3 regions of the Geobacillus sp. G4 genome follow, and region 3 is predicted to be linked to each of the others. Evidence: predicted binding sites of a transcription regulator. Region 3 holds the regulator's gene; each other region holds the start of a gene.
What was found. The regulator LexA, encoded in region 3, represses DNA repair genes until DNA is damaged. The targets are predictions, from matches to a motif close to CGAACATATGTTCG.

Region 1: a site for LexA is predicted at 2,161-2,174, ahead of uvrB (excinuclease ABC subunit UvrB). Genes of this name have one in related genera too.
Region 2: a site for LexA is predicted at 1,598-1,611, ahead of ABS784_RS08490 (DNA endonuclease). Genes of this name have one in related genera too.

Annotation. Positions count from the first base shown of each region.
Region 1 covers NZ_JBEPJY010000005.1:150,936-156,866, forward strand. Annotated here, with positions in the region: gene uvrA (excinuclease ABC subunit UvrA) at 1-106, opposite strand, end outside; gene uvrB (excinuclease ABC subunit UvrB) at 114-2,090, opposite strand; gene ABS784_RS08315 (CsbA family protein) at 2,340-2,564, opposite strand; gene ABS784_RS08320 (PDZ domain-containing protein) at 2,578-3,750, opposite strand; gene ABS784_RS08325 (MerR family transcriptional regulator) at 3,969-4,487, shown strand; gene ABS784_RS08330 (DUF6044 family protein) at 4,655-5,931, shown strand, end outside.
Region 2 covers NZ_JBEPJY010000005.1:183,094-189,024, forward strand. Annotated here, with positions in the region: gene ABS784_RS08480 (flagellar hook-associated protein 2) at 1-927, opposite strand, end outside; gene flaG (flagellar protein FlaG) at 943-1,305, opposite strand; gene ABS784_RS08490 (DNA endonuclease) at 1,633-2,481, shown strand; gene ABS784_RS08495 (flagellin N-terminal helical domain-containing protein) at 2,904-4,187, opposite strand; gene csrA (carbon storage regulator CsrA) at 4,381-4,620, opposite strand; gene fliW (flagellar assembly protein FliW) at 4,634-5,068, opposite strand; gene ABS784_RS08510 (DUF6470 family protein) at 5,089-5,643, opposite strand; gene flgL (flagellar hook-associated protein FlgL) at 5,725-5,931, opposite strand, start outside.
Region 3 covers NZ_JBEPJY010000001.1:58,406-64,336, reverse strand. Annotated here, with positions in the region: gene hflX (GTPase HflX) at 1-601, shown strand, start outside; gene ABS784_RS00315 (methionine gamma-lyase family protein) at 615-1,886, shown strand; gene ABS784_RS00310 (MerR family transcriptional regulator) at 1,963-2,364, shown strand; gene glnA (type I glutamate--ammonia ligase) at 2,404-3,738, shown strand; gene lexA (transcriptional repressor LexA) at 3,802-4,425, opposite strand; gene yneA (cell division suppressor protein YneA) at 4,578-4,883, shown strand; gene ABS784_RS00290 (YneB family resolvase-like protein) at 4,903-5,556, shown strand; gene ABS784_RS00285 (DUF896 domain-containing protein) at 5,686-5,916, shown strand.

The DNA of each region.
Region 1 (5,931 bases), on a different contig from region 3:
ACAGCCCGGTCAAGACGACGAGCTTGCCGCGCGGGATTTCGACGTCAATGTTTTTCAAGTTGTGGGCGCGCGCCCCTTTGACGACAATTTTATCCATTCCGTTCATCCGGCCATCACCCTTCCGCTTTCAATTCGAAAATGATATCGCGCAGCTGGGCGGCCCGCTCGAAGTCGAGCGCTTTGGCCGCCTCTTTCATTTCCGCTTCGAGCGTTCGAATCAGCTCTTCCCGCTCTTGTTTCGTCATCGCTGCCGCCGGCTTTGCCTCGTACATCTCCGTCTCTTCCGCCGCATACGTCGCGCGGATGACGTCGCGAATCTCCTTTTTCACCGTGCGCGGCACGATGCCGTGCTTTCGGTTGTACTCTTCTTGAATCGCGCGGCGCCGCTTCGTCTCTTGAATGGCGATTTCCATCGATTTCGTGATCGTATCGGCGTACATGATCACATGGCCGTTCGCGTTGCGCGCCGCCCGGCCGATCGTCTGGATGAGCGAGCGCTCCGAGCGCAAAAACCCTTCTTTGTCGGCGTCCAAAATGGCGACAAGCGACACTTCCGGAATGTCGAGCCCTTCGCGAAGCAAGTTGATGCCGACCAATACATCGTATTTGCCGAGCCGCAAATCGCGGATGATTTCAATGCGCTCGAGCGTCTTAATTTCCGAATGCAAATACGCCACCTTGATCCCCGCTTCTTTCAAATAATCGGTCAAATCTTCCGCCATCTTTTTCGTCAGCGTCGTCACCAACGTCCGCTCGTTCCGCTCGACGCGCTCGCGAATTTCGCCGATCAAATCGTCGATTTGCCCTTTCGTCGGGCGGACGTCGATCGTTGGGTCGAGAAGCCCGGTCGGGCGGATGATTTGTTCGACAACGCCCGGGCTGTGTTCAAGCTCATACGGCCCCGGCGTCGCTGAGACGTAAATAATTTGATTGATTTTTTGCTCGAACTCTTCAAACGTGAGCGGCCGGTTGTCAAGCGCCGACGGCAGACGGAAGCCGTGGTCGACAAGCACTTGCTTGCGCGCCCGGTCGCCGTTGTACATGCCGCGCAGCTGCGGCAAGGTGACGTGCGACTCATCAACGATGATCAAAAAATCGTCCGGAAAATAGTCAAGCAATGTATACGGCGTCGAGCCTGGCGGCCGCAGCGCCAAATGGCGCGAGTAGTTTTCGATGCCGGAACAAAAGCCCATCTCGCGCATCATTTCAAGGTCATAGCGCGTCCGCTGCTCAAGCCGCTGCGCCTCTAAGAGCTTTCCTTGCGCGCGCAGTTCGGCAAGCCGCTCCTCAAGCTCTTGTTCGATGTTTTGAATGGCGAGCCGCATTTTCTCCTCGCGCGTCACGAAGTGCGACGCCGGGAAAATGGCGACATGCTCGCGCTCGCCGAGCACCTCGCCGGTTAAGGCGTCCACCTCGCGGATGCGCTCGATTTCATCGCCGAAAAATTCGACGCGGATGCAATGTTCATCGCGCGACGCGGGGAAAATTTCGACAACATCGCCGCGGACGCGGAACGTGCCGCGGCGAAAATCGATGTCATTGCGGTCGTATTGGATGTCAACGAGCCGCCGAAGCAACGCGTTGCGCTCGATTTCCATCCCAACGCGCAGCGAGACGACGAGCTCCCGATATTCTTCCGGCGACCCTAAACCGTAAATGCACGACACGCTCGCAACGATAATCACGTCCCGGCGCTCAAACAAGGCTGATGTCGCCGAGTGCCGCAATTTGTCGATTTCATCGTTGATTTTCGCGTCTTTTTCAATGTACGTATCCGTCTGCGGCACATACGCTTCCGGCTGATAGTAATCGTAATAGCTGACAAAATATTCGACGGCGTTGTGCGGGAAAAACTCTTTCAGCTCGCTGTACAATTGGCCAGCGAGCGTTTTGTTGTGGGCGATGACAAGCGTCGGTTTGTTGACTTGGGCGATCACGTTCGAGATCGTAAACGTTTTGCCCGTCCCCGTCGCCCCAAGCAGCGTTTGATGCTTCACCCCGCGGCGCAGGCCGTCAACGAGCTTGGCGATCGCCTGCGGCTGATCGCCTTGCGGTTCGTATGGCGCCACTAATTGAAAACGGCCCTCCACCGTTTCGCCTCCTCCTTCGTACCATCTTTCCCCATTGTATCACATCGTGATGATCCATGCATCAAAAATGCGAACTCATATTCGTACCAATCCACTCAGCGTTTTCCATCGCTTCGCACCGAAAAACGCGAAAAAGCGGACCCATTCATGCCCAAGGTCCGCGTCTTCGCTCCGTTCCGTTTCGACAATCCGAGGTTCAGCCGACGATGCCTTTTTCCAAAAACAGACGGTTGAACCGACAACGCCGCTTCATTTTTGCTTCAGATAGTCGAGCATGCGGCCGGCCCAAAGAAAGCCGGCGATCGTCGATGCAATGTCAGCGACGATTTCATGCAGCTCATCCGTATAGCCTTTCAAGTAGGAAGCGACAAGCAGCGCCGTCGTCAACAGCACAGCAATGTACCGATTGTACGTCACCCGCGCAAACAACAGCACCAATAAGCACGGAATGATGAGTGCCGCCAAAAACCACATGATCCATTCTCCTTTACGAAACAGCTTCAGACGCTGATGCGTTCCGATCACGGACGAACAGCAGCCCGAGTTCATGATGCTCATCCTCATAGAGCGCCCCTTGGACGAAACGGACTTCGCCGTTATGTCCGACGACATCCAACTTGCAGAACGCGCGGTTGCGTTGGAGCGCCTCGTAAAACTCGGTTTCGGTCCGCACCGGGGCGCCGTTTGTTTTGATGATGACTTCTCCGATCGAAAGCCCCATTTTTTCCGCTTTCGAGCCGGGAAGCACGCCGACAATCACCAAGCCGTGCGGATGGCGGGCAAAGCGGGGCGGGCGGGCGCGGTCGGCGCGATGCCCGGAAAACGCGATCCATTCGCGGCCGATGATGGCCATAGCCCCCGCCGCCACCGCGAGCGGTGGATACCATATACCCGAAGCGGCCAACAGGGCGACAACGAACGCCAGCCGAACAACAAGCCGCCCCTCCGCGCGCGCCGCTTCCGCCGGCAGCATGTGCTGGCGGCGCTGGGAAAAGCCGAGAAGAAACGGCACGAGCCAAAATGAATAGCTGTCTCCCGTCGAAACGAGCGGCCACCAGGAAGCCGGAGGCAGCGCGCCGCCTGATACGGGCAGCACAACCGGCACAAACCAAAGACGCTGCGTCCATTGCAGGCCGACCGTCATCCCTCGCTTGCTTTTCGCCAGCTGCGGCGAGGCCGCCTCGTTTCGCGTGCGAATGATGAGCCATCCTTCCGAAAGCAAAAGCAACGCAAGCCACACCGCCAAAGCGGGCGCGGCCGCCATGCCATCGGGAAGCCATCGGGACAACGCGCTGCTTCGCTCCGCCAAACCGAGCACGAGAAGCGCGCCGCCAACCGTATAAGCAGGCGACAGCAACCGCGCTTCCATCGTCAAACTAAAGAGCACCGTCAGCACCGTCACCGTCCAAACCGCTTCCTGCGGCACCGCGATCCCGATGCCGACGGCCGCCGCCGACAACATCGCTCCAGCCATCCATCCCTTCGTCCAAAGCCCGCGCCACTCTTGCCATAGGCTGTAGACGCGCACATGAAAATCGCGGCGCTCCCGCTTCACCCGCCGCCAACCGACGGCCAAAGCGAGCGCGGCGCCATAATAAAGAAGCGGCTGCCGCCAAACCGACGCGACGCCCTCAAGCCATTCCAGCCACCATGTTGCCATCCGCTTCACCCCTTGCGTCGTTCATCATTCTTTATCTTCTATTCTACCAAATGGCATGGCCAATTCCCATGCCCACAGCCATCTTTTTTCGCCAATGGCGAATCTTCGCTGTTTTCCACTTTCTTTGCCGAATCAACACTAGTTTTGTCGGCTGGGAAGGATTTTCAAAGATGCAGAGGAAAAAGGATAAACAAGACGAAACAAGGAGGAGTGAAACGATGGAATTGAAAACGTCCGACGTCGCTATTCGCCTTGGTGTATCGCCGAAAACGATCCAGCGCTGGGTGCGCAAATACAACATTCCGTTGCGGAGAAACGAGGCCGGCCACTACTTGTTTGATGAAAAAACAGTCGCCTTGCTCGAACGGGTCAAATTTGAACAAGGCGCCGCCATGGAAGCGCCGCCGACCCCGAAACGCCCTCCGACGCCGCTGCGGAACAACATTCCTATTGACGCCTTACATGAATCGATCGAACCCGAAATCGCCCGCGTCTCCTCGCGCTTGGACCAGCTTGAACGGCAACTGGAGCAAAAAGCAGATGACGTCGTCTCCATTCAACTGTTGCATCACCGCCAAGAAATGGAAGAAATCGTCGCCCGCCTCACTGCGTTGGAGCAGCTTGTCGCCCGCCTTGAACAGCAGCTGAACAATCGGCCGCCTTCCTCCCATGAAACATCGGACGAACCAAAGCAGAAACGGCGCGGCCTTGGGCGGGTGATGGGGTTGTTTGCCTAATGGTTCCATCCTCCCTGCTTGACGCAGGGTGTTTTTTTGGTTGCTTCTTTCCCCTTTTTCTCCCCCTTCACTACTTCTTTACAATTTTTTTATGCTTTTTTAATCGCAGCGGTTTATAATGGACCATGTTGTGCAATCTTCCCGTATGGGAAAGGAGGGCGCGCGAGATGGAACAAAGAGAACGAAAAGCGGTCGCCATCGCGTTCATCGTATTGGCTCTCTACCTTTCTCCGCTGTACATGTTAGGCGAACACGCCCATATTCGCGTGCACGACAATATGGATTCGAACATCGCCTGGTATCGCGTGCTCGTTCGCAGCGGCCAACTATTTGGCCCAATCGATGCCGTCATCCCGCAAGTGATCAACGGGTTGCCGCGCAACGCCTTCGGCACAGAATTCAGCGGCATCGTGTGGCTGCACGCTTTGTTTCCCTCCATGGCGGCGTACGCGCTCAGCCAGACGATCACGAGGGTATTCGCCTTTTTGGGTATGTATTGGCTGCTCAGGCGCCACTTTTTGCCTTCACCGGAATCATGGCTCATTCGCGTCGGGGCGGCGCTTGCTTTTGCGCTGACACCGTTTTGGCCGTCCGGCATGTTAAGCACGCTCGGCATGCCGCTGGCGCTTTGGGCGTTTCTGTCGATCCGCAACGGAGAAGCGACATGGAAAGAATGGCTTGCGATCATCTTGCTTCCGTTTTACGCCAGCTTTGTGCTCGGATTTTTCTTTTTCCTCGCCGCGATGGCGGCGGTGTGGCTGTTTGACGGCGTTGTCCGCAAGCAGTGGAACAAGCGGTTTTTCGCCGCGATCGCCCTGATGACAAGCTTGTTTTTGGCCATCGAGTACCGCCTCGTGTACTCGCTTGTCTTCAGCGGCGAACCGACGAGCCGGAACGAGTTCCTCTCCTCGCGGCTCAGCTTCGTCCACTGCCTTCGTTTAACGTTGAAAAACTATGTGCTCGGCCATACGCATGTGATGACCGTCCATGGGCCGATCATCTTGCCGGTGCTTTGGGCGGCGTTTTTTCTCGTTTTGCGCCGCCGTCAGCGCGGGTCATTGGAGCGGCGCTTCCTTTTGCTGTTTTGGTTGAACATCGCCTTATCGGCTTGGTATGCGTTTTGGTTTTACAAAGGGTGGCAGCCGCTGAAAGAACGGATTTCACTTTTGAATACGTTCAATTTCGCCCGCTTCCATTTTTTGCGGCCGATGGTCATTTACGTCGATTTTGCCTTGGCCTTGCAAATCTTAGCCAAGGAACGGACCGCATGGCGGCGCCTCGTGCCGATCGCCTTGGCGCTGCAGCTGCTTTTGCTTGGCGGGTTTAACGAGGAAATCCGCTATCGCCTCGCTGGCACGCCGTCGTTCGAGCAGTTTTATTCCGAACATTTATTTACCAAAATCAAGCAATACATCGGCAAGCCGGTATCGTCCTACCGCGTTGC
Region 2 (5,931 bases), on a different contig from region 3:
TTGCTCGTCGGTAAGCGGCGGATAGTCGCGGTAGCGCTCTTCTTTCAGCTCGGCGTTGATTTTGGCGATCGTTTCGTTGTATTTGTCGACAAACCCTTTAATGGCGTTAAACATCGCGTCCGCATCCGTCGCCACCGACACTGTCGCCGTGCCCGTCCCTTTCACCGTATACGTCACACCGTTGATCGTAAATGTATTCGACGAGCGGGTCGTTCGCAAGCCGTTGATGGTGATGTCGGCGTCTTTCCCTGCCGTTTTCCCCGTGAGCTCTTGCCCCGCTACGGTATTCGTAAACCCAAGCTTTTGCGCAAAAAAGTCAGCCGTCGCCTGATCGGCGAGCACCAGACTCGCTTGCGCTCCCGTGTCTTTTTTCATGATCGAAACCCGCCCGGTCTGCTCGTCGTAAAACGCGCTGACGCCAAGATCTAGGTTGCTGTTGAGTTGGGCGATCAATCCGTCTAACGTCGTTCCTTGTTTCACCATGATCGACGCCTGCTTCGTCGTCCCATCCCCGTTTGTCACGTTGATCGTCAGCGTCACATCAGCGGCAACGGAAAAACTCGCCTTGTCCACTCTCACGGCGGCATCCGACAGCCAGACGGCCGATGTGGCCACTTGGTTTACTTGCATCGTCGTCGCCACGTTCGCCGCACTCGATCCCGCCGTCGCTGTGACGACCGATTCGTTCGAACTCGAGACAGTTTTTTTGAGCATGCTGCTTTGGAGCGTGATGTTGGAAAACAAGTAGTCGTCAAGCCCCTGAAGCAACGTGTTCATCGCTCGGTAATCATCACGCTGCCACTCGAGCAGCTGCTTTTTCTGCTTCAATTTATCCAGCGGCGCCCGCTCTGCTTTCATCAAATCGCTCACGATTTTGTCAATGTCCATTCCACTCGCGAGGCCGCTGATGCGCATCGTATTCGCCATGTCGACTCACCACCGTTAAATTTTTTTATCCACTAAAAGCCCGACAAACTCCATCATCGCCGCGTACATATCAAGCAGCTTTTTCGGCGGGATTTCGCGGATCACTTCCTGCGTTTTTTCATCCACCACTTGCACGTAATATTCATGCAGCTCTTTATGCAGCTCAAACCGGATTGATGTATGGCTCGGCTGCACGAGCTCATTCAAGCCGTTGACCACTTTCTCCACAGCTTCTTCCGAAAGCGGTTGAAAAAGGGAAGAAGCAGAACCCCCCACCTCTTGAGGCTGCACTGCCGCGCGTTCGACGGTTGCATGCACCTGCTCGCTTCGCGTCGGTTCATAGGAAGGAAAAGAAGAAGACACCCGTTCAATCGTCATACGATCCCGCTCCTTTGGTTTGGACGCTTTCTATGGTTTATATCGGATGAAACGTAGGGAGTGTGAAGGGGGAAAGGGGAATTTCATTTAGGCGAAAGGTGACTAGGGAGTGGTGTATAATCTCGAAGCAACTAAAATCGCTATTCTGAAAATACCCGAACGCCAAAATGTGCAAGGTTGTAGAATTCAACATAGAGGCATTTTCATCCTTCTGATGGTGACAAAATTTTTTGTCATGGGAGTCTATATAGAAAGGTTCCCTAAACATATAAGAATATATTATAATAAAACCAGAACAAACGTTCCCAAAAGAAAGGAGAAACGGTCATGGACGACTTATCCAAATTAACCCCTGTACAACAAAACGTTCTAATTGCTAGCATTATCGGAGACGGAGAAATTACAAAGCTTTATAAAAAGAGCCGACGGAAAAACCATAGTTACCGGGAACATTTCGGCATGGAACAGGCTGAGTATCGAAAATGGAAGATTTCATTTTTCGACAATCTTTTGTACATCACTCCCCGAAGTCAATGTGTTCGATCATCGTCTCTTCCGCTATTTACAAGGCTATATCCATACTTTTACCATGATGATGGTTCTAAACATATCCCGATTCCTTTATTGACGTATTGCACGTTGCCTCATTTCCTTGCTGTTTTATATATGGATGATGGCTCGCTCTGTATTTCTCCTAATATCAATAAACGCAAAAAAGTAATTTACCTGACACCTCATATTTACCTTTATCTACAGAATTATCCTCGCGAAGAATTAAAAAAGTTGCAACAACACATTCTTTCTCATTTCGGTGTCACCTTCCGTTTAAGTAAACATCCAAATGGACAAGGCTGCATTTTACGAACAACCTCTGTGAGGGATACGTTTCATTTTCTTAATATAATCTCCTCAGCAATCTCAACTTGCCCGTCTATGTATTACAAAACCAACTGGAACGAGCGACTCAAAATAGAAAAGGAAAAATGGCAAAAGATATTCCCAGATTTCGAATTGCGGACGAGCAGCCACGAACGTTCAAAGCGATACTCTAAGAAGGAGATTCAACAACTAAAGGACATGAAGCAAAAAGGCGCGACGATTCAAGAAATTGCTGATACCTTGCACCGAAGTTATTGGTCTATCGTGTATAAATGGCGTGAAATACAAAAAGAGTGACAACAAACAAGAGACCCTAGGCCACCCTAAGGTCTCTTGTCTTATGATTAACGAAGCAATTGCAATACCCCTTGCGGTTGTTGGTTGGCTTGCCATGCCTCAACGTCTTTCGACCGTTGTGCAGACTACCTCTTCACCCTCAGCTTGACCTGTTAGGGGCTGGGCGCTTCGGTTCGGCATCGGCCTCCCCTACGGGCTTCATCACCATAGCACTCGCCTTAGGTGGTATGCCCTAGTCGTTGAACCTTCTCCACCCTTTCGGGACAGGAGCTTGGCTGCTGATTGCCCAATCCTTTGGCTTTTTCCGCCGTCACGTCTGCCGTTTCCAGCTCCGTTGTGGCGCCAAAGGCTCTTAGGGTTTCCCAGCAATTCACCCAGTCATCCTCTTAGCCGTTTCCAGCTAAGACGCCCGCCAAACCAGCCTACCGAAGCAGCTGCAACACCGCTTGCGGCAGTTGGTTTGATTGAGCCAACATCGCTTGCGCTGCTTGCGCCAAGATGTTGTTTTTCGTGAATTCCATCATTTCTTTGGCCATGTCGACGTCACGGATGCGGGATTCCGCAGCGGTTAAGTTTTCCGCCGATGTGCCTAAGTTGTTGATCGTGTGTTCGAGGCGGTTTTGGACAGCGCCAAGTTTAGCACGCTCTGCAGATACTGTTTCAATCGCTCTGTTGATAGTTGTCACTGCCTTATTCGCAGTGGCTTGGCTTGTAATATCTACGCCTCCTACAGTAAATGAATCTCCGTCGGCTACAGTTACTCCCGTTGTATCTAGAACAACTTTCCCATTTTTATCAATAAATGTAACTCCACTATCTGTTGTCCAAGCAACAGCGTTCCCATTGCTATCTTTAAGAGCATTTTCAGATGCTACATAAGTATATGTCCCAGCTTGCAAACCATTATTTGTTAGTGAACCAGTCGCAGAAACCTTTGTTCCATTCCCGCTTAACGTTACTGTCCCAGCCTTAACAGCAGCAGTAAACGTAAATGTATCGTCTTTCTCTCCAATAGCTGAAGTCCATGATTTCCCATCGTTGCTTGTAGCTACAGTATTGCCATTGGAATCAACCATTTTATAACTGCCAGTATTGGTTGTTTGAATCTGATAAGTGCCGTCAGCTATATCTTGGAGGGTTCCGGTTTTTGTGAATGAAGCATCCCCATCAGCATCACTAATTACTGTTGTCACATCTCCTGCTACACCTAATGCGAATGCACTCATGTCACTGATATTCAACTTAATGTTTTGTGATTCATTCGCACCAATATGGAAAGTGCCAGAAAACGTCCCGTTAAGAAGTTTTTGCGTGTTAAACTCAGTAGTACTCGAAATCCTTGATAATTCTTGTGCAAGCTGATCAACTTCTTTTTGAAGTTCAACGCGATCTGTAGCAGTATTCGTATCGTTCGCTGCTTGAACCGCCAGCTCCCGCATCCGCTGCAAAATCGAGTGAGTCTCGTTCAAAGCACCTTCTGCTGTTTGGATGAGGCTGATTGCATCTTGAGAGTTTTTCGAAGCCATCTCCAACCCACGAATTTGCCCTCTCATTTTTTCAGAGATCGCAAGACCCGCCGCATCGTCACCCGCGCGGTTAATGCGAAGGCCGGAAGACAGCTTTTCAATGTTTTTAGACGCCTGCGTGTTGTTGAACGTCAACTGCCGATACGTGTTCAACGCCGCGATGTTGTGGTTGATTCGCATAGTTTCTTCCTCCTTGAATGGATATTCTCTTCCACGTCCCTGTGGAAGTCATCGGCACGGGGCGAAAGTCGGCCGCCTTTCGCCGCAAGCCGCGCTCACTTTTTATATCGGCGCATTTTTTGGAAGTTTAATAGGGAACGTTAAATTTTTTGTCGATGATGACAAAAAAGCGCCGCTTGGGCGCCTGATTCGTTTATGAGGTGTTCCATTGTTTCAGCTTGGCGGTCAGTGCGGCGAGCGAGGCTTCGGACGCTTCGGAGGCGGCGCTGTTTTCCGCTTGGATGGCGAGGTACACTTCTTTGCGATGAATGTCGACGTGTTTGGGCGCGTTGATGCCGAGTTTCACTTGGTCGCCTTGAATGGCGAGGACGGTGATTTCGATGTCATCGCCGATTTGGATCGCTTCTTTGATTTTCCGCGTTAGGACAAGCATCAAGCCGCCCCCTTTATGTCGCCACTTTGTCCGGGAAGAGGCGATGTTTCGTTTGGTACGGGGGGTTCGTTAAGATCACTTGCTTGCCGAGGCGCTTATGGACGTTAATGACCACGGGCGCCTGCAAGTTCGCCGTCGTCTCGTGAAACGGGTCGGCGACGGTGAGGATGACATACACGGCGACGTCGCGTTCGCTTTCGATGTTAAGTTGTTCGACCGTCGCTTCATCCAGTTCAAATTCGTACGATGGAAAGTACGAAAACGGCTCAATCAGCACAAACCCGAGCGCAGGGATCTCGACCGACTGCAAGATGACAAACGGCGTGTCGGCGAGCGGAAGAAGGACGAACCGCTTTTCGTCGGCGAATCCGGGCAAGCCATGTGGGAAATGGATAATGTCTTCTTCCTTCACCGCCACGGTTCCGTGGTATTTCGTGTCGATATTCATGAATCGTTCCTCCTGTTTTCTCAAATGACGACGTCAATGTGAAGCGACGGGCGCTGGGCGAGGGCGATCTTGACCGTTCCTTGCTGGTAGCGGATGATCGGCGCATGCGCCTTCACATCAATGCGCGGCGCGTGGGTGTTCCAGTCGATCGCCAGCCGTCCTGGTTCATAGTCGACCTTGACGCTAAACGGCGGCGGGACGAGGGCGATGTTGAACTCGAGCGGCGGGTCTTCACTGTTTACAACGGCTTGGTCGGCGAGCGGGTTGCCGCCGTCCTCGATGCGCATCAGTTCATCGCCTTGGACCGCAGCGCGCTCGATGAAATCGAGCACCGCTTGCCGCCCGTCAGCGGCCGCATCCCGAATGAGCCGAAACACGTGCTTGTTGTTCACCGCCGCCCACGCCTCGGTCTGGTCGATCGTCAGGCGGGCGGGGATGGAAGCGATGCGCATGTCGGCGGACGGCTGCTCGATCGCCATGTCGGCATGGGGCTGGGCAATCTCGAGCCGCGCGGGTTCGCTTGAGATCGCCAGCTTGGCGTACGTCGCTTCCATCCTAAGCTGCGGAATGCGCATGCCCTTCCCCCTTTCAATGGTTGGGATGGATACCAAAACAGCGCGGGACTGTTCGGTGAAAAAAGCCAGCAGGAAGCTGGCTTAGCGCAAAAAGTCAACCAGCGTCGGCTGAATGACGCGCGCGCCGACGGCCAAAGCGGCTCGGTGGACGCTTTCTTGCGTTTTCAAGTCGGTGATGACTTTTTCAAGATCAACGTCTTCGTTGTCCGACAACATTTTTTCCGCGATCACCTGCTGGCTGTCGATGCGGTCTTCCATCAGCTCGATCCGGTTCATGCGCGCGCCGAG
Region 3 (5,931 bases):
GACCGCCGCCGATTCGTTGGAAGAAAACTTGTTGTTTGCCACGCTCGACCCGTTGACGCGCAAATGTGTCTTGCCATGCGGCTACACGGTGCTTGTCACCGATACGGTCGGGTTCATTCAAGACTTGCCGACGACGCTTGTCGCCGCGTTCCGCTCGACGCTCGAGGAAGTGACGGAAGCCGATCTATTGCTTCACGTCGTCGATTCGTCTCATCCGGATTACGTTGCGCACGAGCGAACGGTGTCGCGGCTGCTTGCTGAATTAGGGGCTTCTTCCATTCCGATGGTCACGGTGTACAATAAAAGCGATCAAAAAGCGTCGGAATTCATTCCGACAACGACTGCTTCCATCATGATCAGCGCGCTTTCCGCCGCCGACATTGACCGGCTCCGCTATTTTCTTGAAGAGGCGGTGAAACAGCAAATGGCCCGTTACGACGTGTCGATCCCAAGCGGTGAAGGAAAATTGCTCGCTCGGTTAAAATCGGACACCATTTTGCACGAATGGCATTATAATGAACAGGGAGGCACGTACGACTGCCAAGGGTACGTGCTGCCGACGCACCCCTTGTATGGGGAGCTGCAATCATTCCAACGGTAGAAAGGGTTCATCTATGTTTTGGACACAATGGAGACACGGAGAAACCATCGCTCTTCTCATCGAGGAAATCGAAGCACAAATCGCGCCGATTCACCGCCGCATCGATGAACTGGTCGACGTCAACCAATACCGCGTGCTTGAGAGCTTCCGTCGCCATCAAGTGAGCGACGCCCACTTCATTCCGTCAACCGGTTATGGGTATGACGATGCGGGCCGCGATACGCTCGATCGCATTTTCGCTGATGTGTTTGGAGCGGAAGCGGGGCTTGTGCGCCCGCAAATCATTTCCGGCACGCACGCGATTGCGATCGCGCTGTTTGGCGTGTTGCGCCCGGGCGATGAGTTGCTTTACATCACGGGCGCTCCGTACGATACGCTTGAGGAAATCGTCGGCGTCCGCGGCCGCGGCGTCGGCTCGCTGAAAGAGTTTGGCATTCGTTATCGCAGTGTGCCGCTCACAGCAGAAGGGATGGTCGATTTTCCGGCCGTTCGCGAAGCGATCCATGAGCGGACGAAAATGATCGGCATTCAACGTTCGCGCGGCTATGCGGACCGGCCGTCGTTTACTGTCGAAGAGATCGGCGACATGATTGCATTCGTCAAGTCGATCAAACCGGATGTCGTCGTGTTTGTCGACAATTGCTACGGAGAATTCGTCGAGGAGAAAGAGCCATGCCATGTCGGCGCCGATTTGATGGCCGGCTCGCTCATTAAAAACCCGGGAGGGGGCTTGGCGAAAACGGGCGGCTACATTGTCGGCAAGCGGGAATATGTGGAGGCGTGCGCCTATCGGATGACCTCGCCGGGCATTGGAGCGGAAGTCGGTCCGTCGCTTTACAGCTTGCCGGATATGTATCAAGGCTTTTTCCTTGCGCCGCACACCGTGGGTCAGGCGCTCAAGGGGGCGGTTTTTACGGCGGCGATGCTCGAGCGGATCGGACTAAAAACCTCGCCATCGTGGAAGGCGAAGCGCACGGATTTGGTTCAGTCCGTCCGTTTTGACGATCCGGAACAAATGGTGGCGTTTTGCCAAGCGATTCAGGCTTCCTCCCCGGTCAACGCTCATTTCACTCCGTATCCGAGCGACATGCCCGGCTATGAAGACAAAGTGATCATGGCCGCCGGCACGTTCGTCCAAGGGGCAAGCATTGAGTTGACGGCCGACGGGCCGTTGCGCCCCCCATATGTCGCGTATGTGCAAGGCGGATTGACGTATTCGCATGTGAAAATCGCCGTCTGTTCCGCCATTCAGCGTTTGCTTGAACAGCGGTTGATTTGTTTGTGAGGAAACATCACGTTTCATTGACTCATTTCCTAACATTATGGTAAAATAAAGGTATCAAAAGCGAGGAGGAATTGGCATGAGCAGCCAAATTCGTCGTTCCATGCCATTGTTTCCGATTGGGATTGTGATGCAGCTGACCGACTTGTCGGCTCGGCAAATCCGCTATTATGAAGAGCACGGCCTCGTTTCGCCAGCGCGCACTGAAGGCAACCGGAGGCTGTTTTCGCTCAATGACATTGACCGCTTGCTGGAAATTAAAGATTTGATCGACCAAGGCGTCAACTTGGCGGGCATTAAGCAAATTTTTGCCGCGCGGGAGGAAGGACGCCACCAGCAGGCGGAGAAAGTCGAAAAAGTAGGAAAACCGAAGCTGTCGGACGAAGAACTGCGCGAAATTTTGCGGAATGAATTGCTGCAGGCCGGGCGGTTCCAGCGCGCATCGCTTCGCCAAGGAGATCTCGCTCGCTTCTTTCATTAATGACGGAAAATGATTTCCGAGCCGGGGAGGAGTTTGGACATGGCAAAATATACGCGTGACGACATTCTACACATCGTCAAAGAGGAAAATGTCAAGTACATCCGCCTGCAATTCACCGATATTTTGGGCACGATCAAAAACGTCGAAATTCCGATCAGCCAGCTGGAGAAAGCGCTTAACAACAAAATTATGTTTGACGGGTCGTCGATCGAAGGATTTGTCCGCATCGAAGAGTCGGATATGTATTTGTATCCGGACTTGGATACGTTCGTCATTTTCCCGTGGACTTCAGAAAAAGGAAAAGTCGCCCGCTTTATCTGCGACATTTACAACCCGGACGGCACGCCGTTTGAAGGCTGTCCGCGCTATAACTTGAAGCGGATGCTGAAAGAGATGGAGGCGCTTGGCTTCAACGCCTTTAACTTAGGAGCTGAGCCGGAATTCTTCCTCTTCAAGCTTGACGAAAAAGGACACCCGACGATGGAGCTGAACGATCGCGGCGGCTATTTCGATTTGGCGCCGACCGATCTTGGGGAAAACTGCCGGCGCGACATTGTGCTCGAGCTTGAGGAAATGGGGTTTGAAATCGAAGCGTCCCATCATGAAGTCGCTCCGGGCCAGCATGAGATCGATTTTAAATACGCTGATGCCGTAAAAGCGTGCGACGACATTCAAACGTTTAAGCTCGTCGTCAAAACGATCGCCCGCAAACACGGATTGCATGCGACCTTTATGCCGAAGCCGATTTTTGGGATCAACGGTTCAGGAATGCATTGCAACCTGTCGCTGTTCCGCAACGGTGAAAACGCCTTTTTCGATCCGAACGGCGACTTGCAGTTGAGCGATACGGCGCGGCAGTTTATCGCCGGTGTGCTGAAGCATGCGCCGAACTTTACGGCGGTGACGAACCCGACCGTCAACTCGTACAAACGGCTTGTTCCGGGCTATGAAGCGCCGTGCTACGTCGCTTGGTCGGCGCGCAACCGCAGCCCGCTCATCCGCATTCCAGCTTCGCGCGGCATGAGCACGCGCATTGAGGTGCGCAGCGTCGACCCGTCGGCCAACCCATACTTGGCCATGGCGGTGCTTTTAGCCGCTGGGCTTGACGGCATTCGCAACAAGCTCACTCCTCCGGCGCCAGTGGATCGAAACATTTACGTCATGACGAAAGAAGAACGGCTCGAAGAAGGCATTGTCGATTTGCCGGCAACGCTGCATGAAGCGTTGGAAAACTTGAAGTCCGATGAAGTGATGATTCACGCGCTCGGCAAACATTTATTCGAGCATTTCGTCGAAGCGAAAGAAATTGAGTGGGATATGTATCGGACAACGGTTCATCAATGGGAATTGGACCAATATATGGAACTCTACTGATTCATAAAAAAGCTGCCCTGAAAAAAACGGGGCAGCTTTTTTATGGGCGCAGGCCGGCACGAGTCAGTCGAACAGGCGATAGACGCCGATCACTTTGCCGAGAATCGTGCAGTCGCGGACGATGATCGGCTCAAGATGGGCGTTTTCCGGCTGCAGGCGGATGTGGTCTTTTTCCTTGAAAAACCGCTTCACCGTCGCCTCGTTGTCTTCCGTCATGGCGACGACGATGTCGCCGTTGTTGGCCGATGACTGCTGGCGGACGATGACGTAGTCGCCGTCGAGAATGCCGGCTTCGATCATGCTGTCGCCCATCACCTCAAGCATAAACAGCTGCTCTTCACCGGCGGCGAGCCGCTTCGGCAGCGGAAAGTAGCCTTCGATGTTTTCCACCGCTGTAATCGGTTGGCCGGCCGTCACCTTGCCGATGATCGGCACCGAGATGATCTCCTCTTTTTCTCTCTCCTTGGCCATATCGTTGTCCAAAATTTCAATGGCGCGCGGCTTTGTCGGGTCGCGGCGGATGTACCCTTTGCTTTCTAGGCGCGCGAGATGCCCGTGGACCGTCGAACTTGACGCCAGTCCAACCGCTTCCCCAATTTCCCGCACCGATGGAGGATAGCCTTTTGTTTTTACTTCCTGTTTAATAAACTCTAAAATTTGCTGTTGTCGTTTTGACAGTTTCGTCATTGTTTCACACCTCTCGCCACATCATTTGCCTTCATTATACCATGCGGAAGACGAAAAAACAAACATAGGTTCGAGTTTTTTATTGACACAAACAAATGTTCCTGGCTATAATGAAGGAAAGCGAACAAACATTCTAGAAAGGGTGGGAGGGAATGAGGAAAACGTTGCTGCACTATGTTTTGTTTTCATTTTTGTTTGCGCTCGTGTTGGCAGGGTTCGTTTACGCCAGCAGCCCGGTCGATAAAAAAGAATACGTGACGATCACGGTCGCTCCCGGCGATACGCTTTGGGGGCTGGCAAAACAGTACGAACAGGAACACCATATGCCGCCTGATGAGTTCATCCGCTGGGTCGTCGATGTCAACCATTTGCCGAGCCCGCGTCTTGCCGCCGGTGAACAAATTGTCATTCCTGTGTTAAAATCAAAGCAGGGCGGCTCGGTGGCCGTCAATCAGTGATGGAAAGAAGGGATTGGCCATGAGGGCGGTCATTTACTGCCGCGTCAGCACGGACAAAGCTGAACAGGAAACGTCGCTCGCGAGGCAACGAGATGAGCTCGAGCAGCTGGCGGCCGAGTGTGGATTTGAAGTCGTGAAAGTGATCGCCGAGCAGGCGAGCGGTTATGAAGCCGACCGCGACGGCGTGTTGGAGCTGCTTTCGCTTTGCGAGGAAGGCGAGGTCGATGTGCTGCTCATTCAAGATGAAACGCGGCTTGGGCGCGGCCATGCGCGCATGGCGGTGCTGCATTGCTTGAAAAAGCAAGGGGTGAAAATATACAGCGCCAGCCACCGCGGGGAGATGCCGCTGTCGGAGGCCGATGAGATGGTGTTATCCATCATCGCTATTGTCGAGGAGTACCAAAGAAAAATACATAACGCCAAAATTAAGCGTGGCATGCAGCGAGCCATCGCCAGCGGCTACCGACCGGAGCGGAACCTAAGGCGCCGGGGCGAAAACGCCGGGCGCGATCGAATCGATCTGCCGGTTGAGGAGATCGTCCGCTTGCGCGAGCGCGGACTGACGTTTGCCGATATCGCCGCGACGATGCGAAGCTTCGGCTACGAGGTGTCCAAGGCGACCGTCCATCGGCGTTACCAGGAATATATGGACGAGCAACAAAGGCGGCGTTGATCGTGTACTGCGCCTGGCCCTAAAGCGGCGAGCGGGCAAAGGAAACCAAGATGCCATCGTTGCCATCTTCCCGGTTGATCAGATAAGATAAAACAGAGTGAGAATATGGCAGATAGGAGAAGATGATCAATGCTTGCCAAACATAAATTAGCCCGCATCAATGAACTGGCGAAAAAAGCGAAAACGGCCGGCTTGTCGGCCGAAGAGGCTTTCGAGCAAGCGAAGCTGCGCCGTGAGTACATTCAAGCGTTCCGCAAGGCGATGACCGATATGCTCCATACAGTGACCGTCATTGACCCGAACGGCAACGACGTGACGCCGAAAAAATTAAAGGAAAGCCAGCGGCGGCGCTTCCATTAAGCCGCGAAAAAACAG